Regions from separate parts of the Rummeliibacillus sp. G93 genome, predicted to be linked through region 2. Evidence: a T-box and tRNA genes for the amino acid it is inferred to sense, from the RefSeq annotation. Region 2 holds a T-box; the other holds one or more tRNA genes.

Region 1 (4,434 bases), 1.5 Mb from region 2:
TAAATCCAGCAAAAGCAATCGCAAAATATTCAAAAGTTTTGCGTAAACAAGGTGTAAATGCAATCGTCGTAGTTGCACACTCAGGTGCCTATAACACAGATGCAGACACATCAATTGAAACACAAGGAAAAGAGAAAATTTTAGGCCAAACAGTCGATATGCTGAAAGAGCTTGAAAAAATCGATCCGAAACACTCTGTAGACGTAGTAATCGGCGGCCATGATCACAACTTTGCTAATGGCGTTTACAAAAATACACGCATTATTGAGGCAAAATCATTTGGTAAAGCTTATTCAGTTGTAACAGGTAAAATTAGCAAAAAGACAAAAGACTTTATTAAAACACCATCTGGTATTGTAAAATATAACTACTTGCCAACTGAAGAACAAATCAACAGCAACAAAGTATCTAAGAAGGTAAATGGCATTGTGAATGAAGCGAAATCTTTAGTAAAAGAGAAAATTGATGCGCCAATCGCAACAGCATCATTTGAATCCATTACAAGAGACCGTGTCGCTCATCCACTAGGCGGTTCTCCAGTCGGCAACTTAGTAACTGATGGACAATTAAGCCAAGCAAAAGCTTCAGGCTACAATGCTGACTTTGCTATGACAAACTCTGGTGGTATCCGTGCTGACCTTACTACAGTTAAAGACGGAGACAAAAATGTTATTACATGGGGTAAAGCGCAAGCAGTCCAACCATTCGGCAACTACTTGAAAGTGGTAGACATGACTGGTGCTAATATTAAAGAAGCAATCAACCAACAATTCACAGGTGGTTATGGCTTAGAAGTATCTGGCTTGCACTATACGTATAATTCAAAAGGAGTTGTAGATGTATTTGTAGGAGATACAGATGAAAAAATCGATCCTGCAAAAACATATTCTGTTGTAATTAACGACTTTATCGCAACAGGTGGCGATAACTTCAAAGCATTCACAACAGCAACAAATGATAAAACAATCGAAGTAGATACTGATGCATTCATCAACTACTTAAAAGGTAAACAAACTATTGATGAGCCAACAGAAGTTCGTAATGTAAAAGTGGACTAACAAACTAATAAAAATCCTCTTGCTATAAAAGCAGGAGGATTTTTTTTGCCTTAGCGTTTCATTTCATATAATGTAAGGAAAATGATAAGATAAGAGTAAGTAATATTAATTACACACTAATGGAGGGTATTTAATTGAAATTTAAAAAACTTGCGGCAGCTTTATTTGCAGCTACTCTTGCTTTCTCAACTGTAGGGCCTGTTGTTTCAGACCATTTTAGCATCACAGCTGATGCAAGAGGATACAAATCAGGCAAAAGAGGTTTTAATTCAAACGGTAATTCCAATAATTCTATTTTCAATAACAATAAATCCAATACAAATCGAAATACACAAGATAACAAAAACTCAAGCTTTAATAACAAAACTAACAAATCAAAAACTGCTAATTCAACTCCACGAAAGGGCGGATTTATGCGTGGCATGATGCTCGGAGGACTTGCAGGACTTTTATTTGGTGGAATGCTTAGCAATATGGGTGCAATGGGCAACTTATTTGGTTTATTAATCAATGTTATTGCCATCTTGGTACTTATTATGTTAATCATGAAAGTTTTCCAAATGTTCCGTGGCAACAAAAAACGTGACGAGGACCGAAATGTATGGAAACAATAGTCTTATCAGAGGACCAATTAATTAACGCATTATGCGTATACCATGCACGCCAAATCAATGTAATGCCCGAAAATGTAGAGATCGAGCTTTGCTTTGATGACGATGAAGGCTACTCTGCCGATGCATATTATAATAATCGACAAGATACGTATCGCGTAGCCAACATGTTGTCCGCTATCCGTGCCTATTTACAAGAAGAAACCAACGTAGATCCCTATGCAGCAAGCATCCGATTAGAAATTGATGATGAAGAGGGCATGATTGCCGTTATAGAATAAGAAATAAAGCCATCCAATTATGGATGGCTTTTATTTTTATGGAAACAGAATAGACGTAATAGGCTATCTAAGAGTCTTATTGGATTATCAATTGAAAGATAGTGCAAATTCAAATTAAGATTTATGTTAGTTGTCGGTTTTTTAATATGCCGACTAAGAGAATCGAACTCCTATCAGTGGATTACGAGACCACCGTTTTGCCATTAAACTAAGTCGGCAATATTTATTTACACCAATAGTATAGCACTTTTATTTTCTTAATTCAGATTTCATGATTTAGGCGAAATTCAAAAATGCCCTAGCATTATCTTGACTTATTCTTCTCCAATGCAACTGGGAAGAAATGAATTATTTTTCTTCCTCTTGTCCTTCGCGTTTCCACTTTCCACTTTTAAAGGTTTTCTTAAAATCATCATCATTATTGATGGTCGATTTGGCCAAAAGTATGAGTGTTAGGAGCATTGTGCCTGTTCCAACGATAAGATAGAACATAGTGAATACTTTTCCTATCGCTGTTTCAGGGGAAAGGTTGGTATCGATGCCGGTTGGAATAATGCTCACAACGCAGAAATAGATGGCGTCTAGAACGGCCCAGCCTTCTTTTTGTGTATAAAATAACACGCCTGACAGAATGATGAAAAATAGGGTAGTAATAAGCGATAAAAATAAAGGATGTTTTGATGATTTATACAAAGCTTCTAGCAGTCGTTTTAGTGTTAGGATAAATGAAATCAAAGTGAAAGAATTCCTCCTCGTTATTATTCATTGAATACAGTATCATGCAAGGGAAAATATTTCTAGGTTGAGGGGTGGGGTAGTCGGATAAGCAGGATTAGAAATTGAAAAAACTGCTCACAAAGCATATAGCATTTGCTAGCAGTCAGCATGTTGTATAACTACTTTATAACGCGTGAAACCGTCATTCCGTCGCCGATCGGTATTAATACAGATTGCAACTGAGAGTGTTCTGCGACTGTTTTATTGAACTCTTTCATGAACTCACTATAACGTTTAGGCTGTGAGTTTGAATCTGCAACACTCCCGCCAGCTAAGACATTGTCTGTGACAATAATAGCACCATCTTTGGCAAGTTCGATACAAGCGTTTAAATAGTTGATGTAATTTAGTTTGTCTGCATCTATAAAGAAAAAATCATATTGTTTATTATTTTCTTTTAGAATTTGGAGGCTTTCTAGTGCTGGACCAGTCAAGTAGGTAACTTGATTACCAAAGCCTGCTTTGGTTAAATTTTGATGAGCGAGGGTAGCATAGTTTTCCTCTAATTCGAGTGATGTTAAATAACCTTCGCTGCCAAATCCTCTTGCCAAGCATATGCCGCTATAGCCGCCAAGTGCTCCAATTTCTAGTACTTCTTTAGCTTGTGATAAAGACACCAGCATTGTAAGAAGCTTACCAGAGCCGGGTGATACGGAGATAGAACGCATTCCGTTTTCTTCAATTGATGTCAGCACGTCCTCTAAATCTGTATCTGTTGGAGCGAAGAGGCTATCGATGTATTCATTGATTAGTTTCATCTGCTAGATCTCCTATCGTTTCTGAGGCTTCTATAGAAGGATTTTCAGTGGTTACCATTTCATCACTTTCTTCTAAATCAAATAGCTGTATAAATTCGTTGATAACCATGTCGAGTGCCTTTAACTCACCGATTAAGACTGGCTTAATAGTTTCAAATTCGGGTTCGTCTAGTTGCTGTTTGATAGTCATACGTTTTAGCTGAAGTATCTCTAAAAACGCTATTGCTCTGCCGCGCCTAAATGTTTTAGGACCCTTTGTATGATGGCCGCCGCCATGATGACGATGTCGGCCGCCTCTTTCCTCATTTGGTCTCATATCACACCTCTTTCTGTATACAATTGTATACAATCGGAATATAAAATTATTGTATACAATTGTATACAATAAATCAATATAAATTATAAGAGCGAATTATTATTAATAAATTGCTATTGGATTTTTGAATGGAAATTGGGAATATAAAAAAGCCGATTCAATTTAATAGAATCGGCAAATTGTTATTTTGATTGCAACACCTTAAGCAGAAAAAGAGGTATCTTCATCATACGTTTTATACGGGTGGGTTGTGTGATTAGGCGATAGAACCATTCAAGATTAAGCTTGATAAAGAGTTGTGGCGCACGGCGAACATTGCCTGATAACACGTCCAAACTGCCGCCTACGCCCATCATGACACAGTGCTCGAATTGATGGCGGTGACTAGCTATCCATTCTTCTTGTTTGGGAGCTCCCGTAGCAATAAAAATAAAATCAGGCTTTAAGGACGCTGCCTGAGTGGCTACTGCGTCACTGTCACCATAGCCATCAGCAGTCCCCACAATATTAATATGGGGGTAGAGGGCGATTGCCTTTTTAGCCGCTGCTTCTGCTACACCAGGCTTGCCGCCATAAAAGAAGAATCGATTTTTATTAATATCAGCATTTTTCATAAATGCGTGTACTAATTCA
Region 2 (4,434 bases):
AGCAGAAAAAAGAGGAAAACAAAGAAACAACTCATACCGATTATGATAAGAAACGGCAAGAAGTAATGAAAAAATTAGGATTGAAAGAAGGAGAGGTGGATTCATAACATGCAGCCGATTAACAGAGAACTGAAAAAAATGATGGATTCACAATTTCAATCACGCTATAACGAAATGCAAAAAGAAATCTTAGAAAATCAAAATGTTCAAAAGTTTCTCGCTGAAAACGATCAAGTTGCCAATAGGGAAATGGTCGAAAGAGGTTTAGGCAAGCTTTATGAATATGTCAATCAGCATCATGACTGTAGTGCTTGCGAATCTGTCGCTCTCTGTAAAAATGCGATCAATGGCTTCATTCCAAAGCTCACAGTCATTAGAGGGCAAATCGATCTTGAATACATTCCATGCCAAACTAAGAGGATGGAAGATAACCGTCGCAGGGCAGCTTCGATGATTTCTAGTATGCATATGCCTAAGGATGTATTGAAAGCTCGTATTGATGACTTGGATAAAAGCAATCCTTCTAAGGCGACAATCAGTGATGTAGCAGAACTGTTTATTCAAAAAGTACGCAAAACAGGTGAATTACCGAAGACAGGCTATTATATATATGGCAACTTTGGTGTTGGTAAATCATATGTGCTTGGCGCCATTGCCAATGAACTGGCAACCATGGAAATTAAAACAGTTATGGTATATGTCCCAGATTTTCTAAGTGAATTAAAGAGTGCTATTGGTGATCAAACGCTGTCAGAAAAAGTGGATTTCGTCAAAAAAGCACCCGTCTTAATGCTGGATGATATAGGGGCAGAGAACTTGTCTGCTTGGACGAGAGATGAAATTATTGGTACCATTCTTCAATATCGGATGAATGAGGGTTTGCCAGTCTTCATTACCTCCAATTATGACTATGATCAATTGGAGAAACATTTCGCGACAACACAAAAAGGGGAAGTAGATGTCATGAAAGCAGCTCGTATCATGGAGCGCGTCAAGGCACTTACTACAGACTTCGAGATGATTGGTGAAAACAGAAGGCTTTATCAAGATTAAATGATTTTACTTGATTTTCAAAAAGATTCAGTTTATAATTTCAAACATAATCTAAATATTAAATGCTTAGAAAAGGACAACAATTGTCTGTACGGCTTAAAGAGAGAGAAGCAACTGGTGAGAGCTTCTTAGTAACGGCATTCAATTTACCCCCTTGGAGCAGCGTCAGTGAAAGAGAACAGTAATTGTCGCCGGAAGCGGTCCGTTAACCGATCTTGAGCTTCGTCTATACAAGGATTTTCTTGTGTAGAAGGAAGAAGGGTGGAACCACGAGCACAAACCTCGTCCCTTTGCGGATGAGGTTTTTTTGTGTATTTAAAAACAAATGGACAAAAAATCTCCTAAGCTTGTGGCCTAGAGCTCTTGAAAAAACAAAAAGGAGAGATGAAAAATGATTAAATTAACATTCCCAGATGGCTCAGTAAAAGAGTTTGAAAAAGGCATTACAACAGATGAAGTTGCATTATCTATCAGTCCAGGACTACGCAAAAAAGCAATCGCCGGCAAATTCAATGGTGCTTTAGTAGACACAAAAACACCACTTGAAAGTGATGGTACTATTGCTATCTTAACACCGAATGATGAAGAATCATTAGAAGTTATGCGTCATTCAACTGCACATTTACTTGCACAAGCTGTAAAACGTTTATTCGATGGCGTGAAACTTGGTGTTGGACCAGTCATTGAAGGTGGCTTCTACTATGATATCGATTCACCTGAACCAATCACTTCAGACGATTTCCCGCGCATTGAAAAAGAAATGAAAAAAATCATTTCAGAGAATCTTGAAATCGTTCGTCACGACGTATCACGTGCAGAAGCGCAAAAACGCTTTGCAGATGATGAATACAAAGTGGAACTTCTTGAAGCTATTCCTGAAGATGAACAAGTATCAATCTACGAACAAGGCGAATTCTTCGACCTTTGCCGTGGTGTCCATGTACCTTCAACAGGAAAAATTAAAGAATTCAAGCTGCTTTCTATCGCTGGTGCTTATTGGAGAGGAAACTCCGACAACAAAATGCTTCAACGTATTTACGGTACTGCTTTCTTTAACAAGGAAGATTTAAAAGCACACCTACAAATGTTAGAAGAAGCAAAGGAACGTGACCACCGTAGAATTGGGAAAGAGCTTGAATTATTCACTAACAACAAATTAGTAGGCATGGGCCTTCCATTATGGTTGCCAAATGGTGCGACAATCCGTCGTACAATCGAACGCTATATCGTTGATAAAGAAGTCTCTCTTGGCTACAAACATGTTTACACACCAGTTCTTGGCTCAAAAGACTTGTATGTAACTTCAGGCCACTGGGATCATTACCAAGAAGATATGTTCCCGCCAATGGAGATGGATAACGAAACACTAGTGCTACGTCCAATGAACTGTCCGCACCATATGATGGTGTACAAATCATCTATGCATTCATACCGAGACCTTCCGCTACGTATTGCAGAGCTTGGTACTATGCACCGTTACGAAATGAGTGGCGCTGTATCTGGCCTTCAACGTGTCCGCGGCATGACTCTAAACGATGCACACTTATTCGTTCGTCCAGATCAAATCAAAGAAGAATTCAAAAAAGTAGTGGAACTTATCTTAGCTGTATATAAAGATTTCAACTTGGATGACTACGAATTCCGTCTGTCTTATAGAGACCCACAAGATACTGAAAAGTACTTTGATGATGATGAAATGTGGAATAAAGCGCAAAGCATGTTGAAAGAAGCAATGGATGAATTAGAATTGGATTACTATGAAGCTGAAGGGGAAGCGGCATTCTATGGCCCTAAACTAGATGTTCAAGTAAAAACTGCTATCGGCAAACAAGAAACATTGTCCACTGTACAGCTTGACTTCTTATTGCCAGAACGCTTCGACCTGAACTATGTAGGAGAAGACGGCAAACAACATCGTCCTGTTGTTATTCACCGCGGTGTCGTATCAACAATGGAACGCTTTGTTGCATTCTTGATCGAAGAATATAAAGGTGCATTCCCAACTTGGTTAGCACCAGTGCAAGTTCAAGTGATCCCTGTTTCCAACGATGTGCACTTCGATTATGCGAAGAGCGTACAAGAAAAACTTCAAGCAAAAGGCTTGCGTGTGGAAATGGATTACCGAGACGAAAAACTGGGTTACAAAATCCGTGAATCACAAATGAAAAAGATTCCGTACATGCTTGTACTAGGAGACAAAGAAATGGCTGATGGCAGCGTCAATGTCCGCAAGTATGGCTCTAAGGATTCTGAAACTGTTCCATTTGATGAATTCCTAAACAAAATTTTAGAAGACGTACAACATTTGGGCTAGATGTATCAAAAGCGGCTTTTCGTTTATTAGACGAAAAGCCGCTTTTTGATTTCAAATAAATTTAGATAATTATTCTTAAGTAGTTTATTTTTATTTAAAAGTAAGTTACTATTTTTTTAGGCTATTTTATTAAAATTTTACTTTAAGAATTCAATCTCAAGAAGGTATCTTGCTGCTCTTCTTATGTCATCTATAAAGTATGGAGAATATTTATAGTTGATGGCAAAAGGAGGGATATAAAGTGCACATATTAATTGGTATTTTATTAGAATTGATAGTAGCAGTAAGTTTAATTTGGCTAATCAATTTGTTAATAAAAGATTATAAAGAGAGTAAATCGAGTTTACCTAAAACCATTATTTCGATAATACTTGAGGTTACTTTAGGGGTTCCTGGTTTTTATGTTACATTTGTGATCGCTTGTTTTCTATTTGGAATTATTCTTTTGTTTTATTATTAAACTCTAAGATTTATATGTGAATTTTAAATTATTCATTATGAGACAAATAAATTTAGGAATTTAGGGGACAACAAAGGTTAAAAGGGGACTTATATATTGAATTACTTTAAACTTTTTATCTTTATTTTTATATTTATATTTTCTGCTTTTTATTTGCAAGCTATTTGGGATATGCAAAAGGATTTAAGTATTAGTACGATCATTTTATCAATCGTATGTATTTATTACTCGATAGTAATGGCATCTAGATTAATGGAAACAACAAAAATTTTCGTATTACCTATCTTCGTAATCATTAGTCACTTTATTACAAATGGGATTTTAAAGATGGATCATCTTATTAAATAATATATAAAAAACGTAAAATTCAAAGGACTACTAACAAAAATCTTTTGAATTTTTTATTTAAGATAGTCTTTTAAATTTCCTTCATCCCATTCGCTAAGTAATATTTCCGTACTAAAACCAAACAGATCAGGTTTCCTCGCTAAAGGTTTTAATACCTCTTTTGCTTTTTCCTCATTTACTGATAGAAAGTGAATAGCAGACTTGAACTTTACATAATCATTTGGATGATCAAGTAACTTCTCTAACTCATTAGTGTCTA

The links. A T-box is a leader RNA that pairs with one kind of tRNA and senses whether it is charged. The one in region 2 lies ahead of thrS (threonine--tRNA ligase), so its partner is inferred to be a tRNA-Thr.
Region 1: it encodes a tRNA-Thr, which carries the amino acid that the T-box ahead of thrS (threonine--tRNA ligase) is inferred to sense. The anticodon was not compared.

Annotation. Positions count from the first base shown of each region.
Region 1 covers NZ_CP097314.1:609,826-614,259, forward strand. The annotation lists gene M2M59_RS02935 (bifunctional metallophosphatase/5'-nucleotidase) at 1-1,058, shown strand, start outside; gene M2M59_RS02940 (hypothetical protein) at 1,193-1,672, shown strand; gene M2M59_RS02945 (DUF2653 family protein) at 1,660-1,950, shown strand; tRNA gene M2M59_RS02950 (tRNA-Thr) at 2,098-2,168, opposite strand; gene M2M59_RS02955 (potassium channel family protein) at 2,299-2,685, opposite strand; gene M2M59_RS02960 (O-methyltransferase) at 2,847-3,485, opposite strand; gene M2M59_RS02965 (hypothetical protein) at 3,469-3,801, opposite strand; gene M2M59_RS02970 (WecB/TagA/CpsF family glycosyltransferase) at 3,984-4,434, opposite strand, start outside.
Region 2 covers NZ_CP097314.1:2,151,021-2,155,454, reverse strand. The annotation lists gene M2M59_RS10775 (DnaD domain protein) at 1-107, shown strand, start outside; gene dnaI (primosomal protein DnaI) at 109-1,053, shown strand; T-box leader at 1,112-1,346, shown strand; gene thrS (threonine--tRNA ligase) at 1,445-3,367, shown strand; gene M2M59_RS10760 (hypothetical protein) at 3,609-3,827, shown strand; gene M2M59_RS10755 (DUF2019 domain-containing protein) at 4,229-4,434, opposite strand, start outside.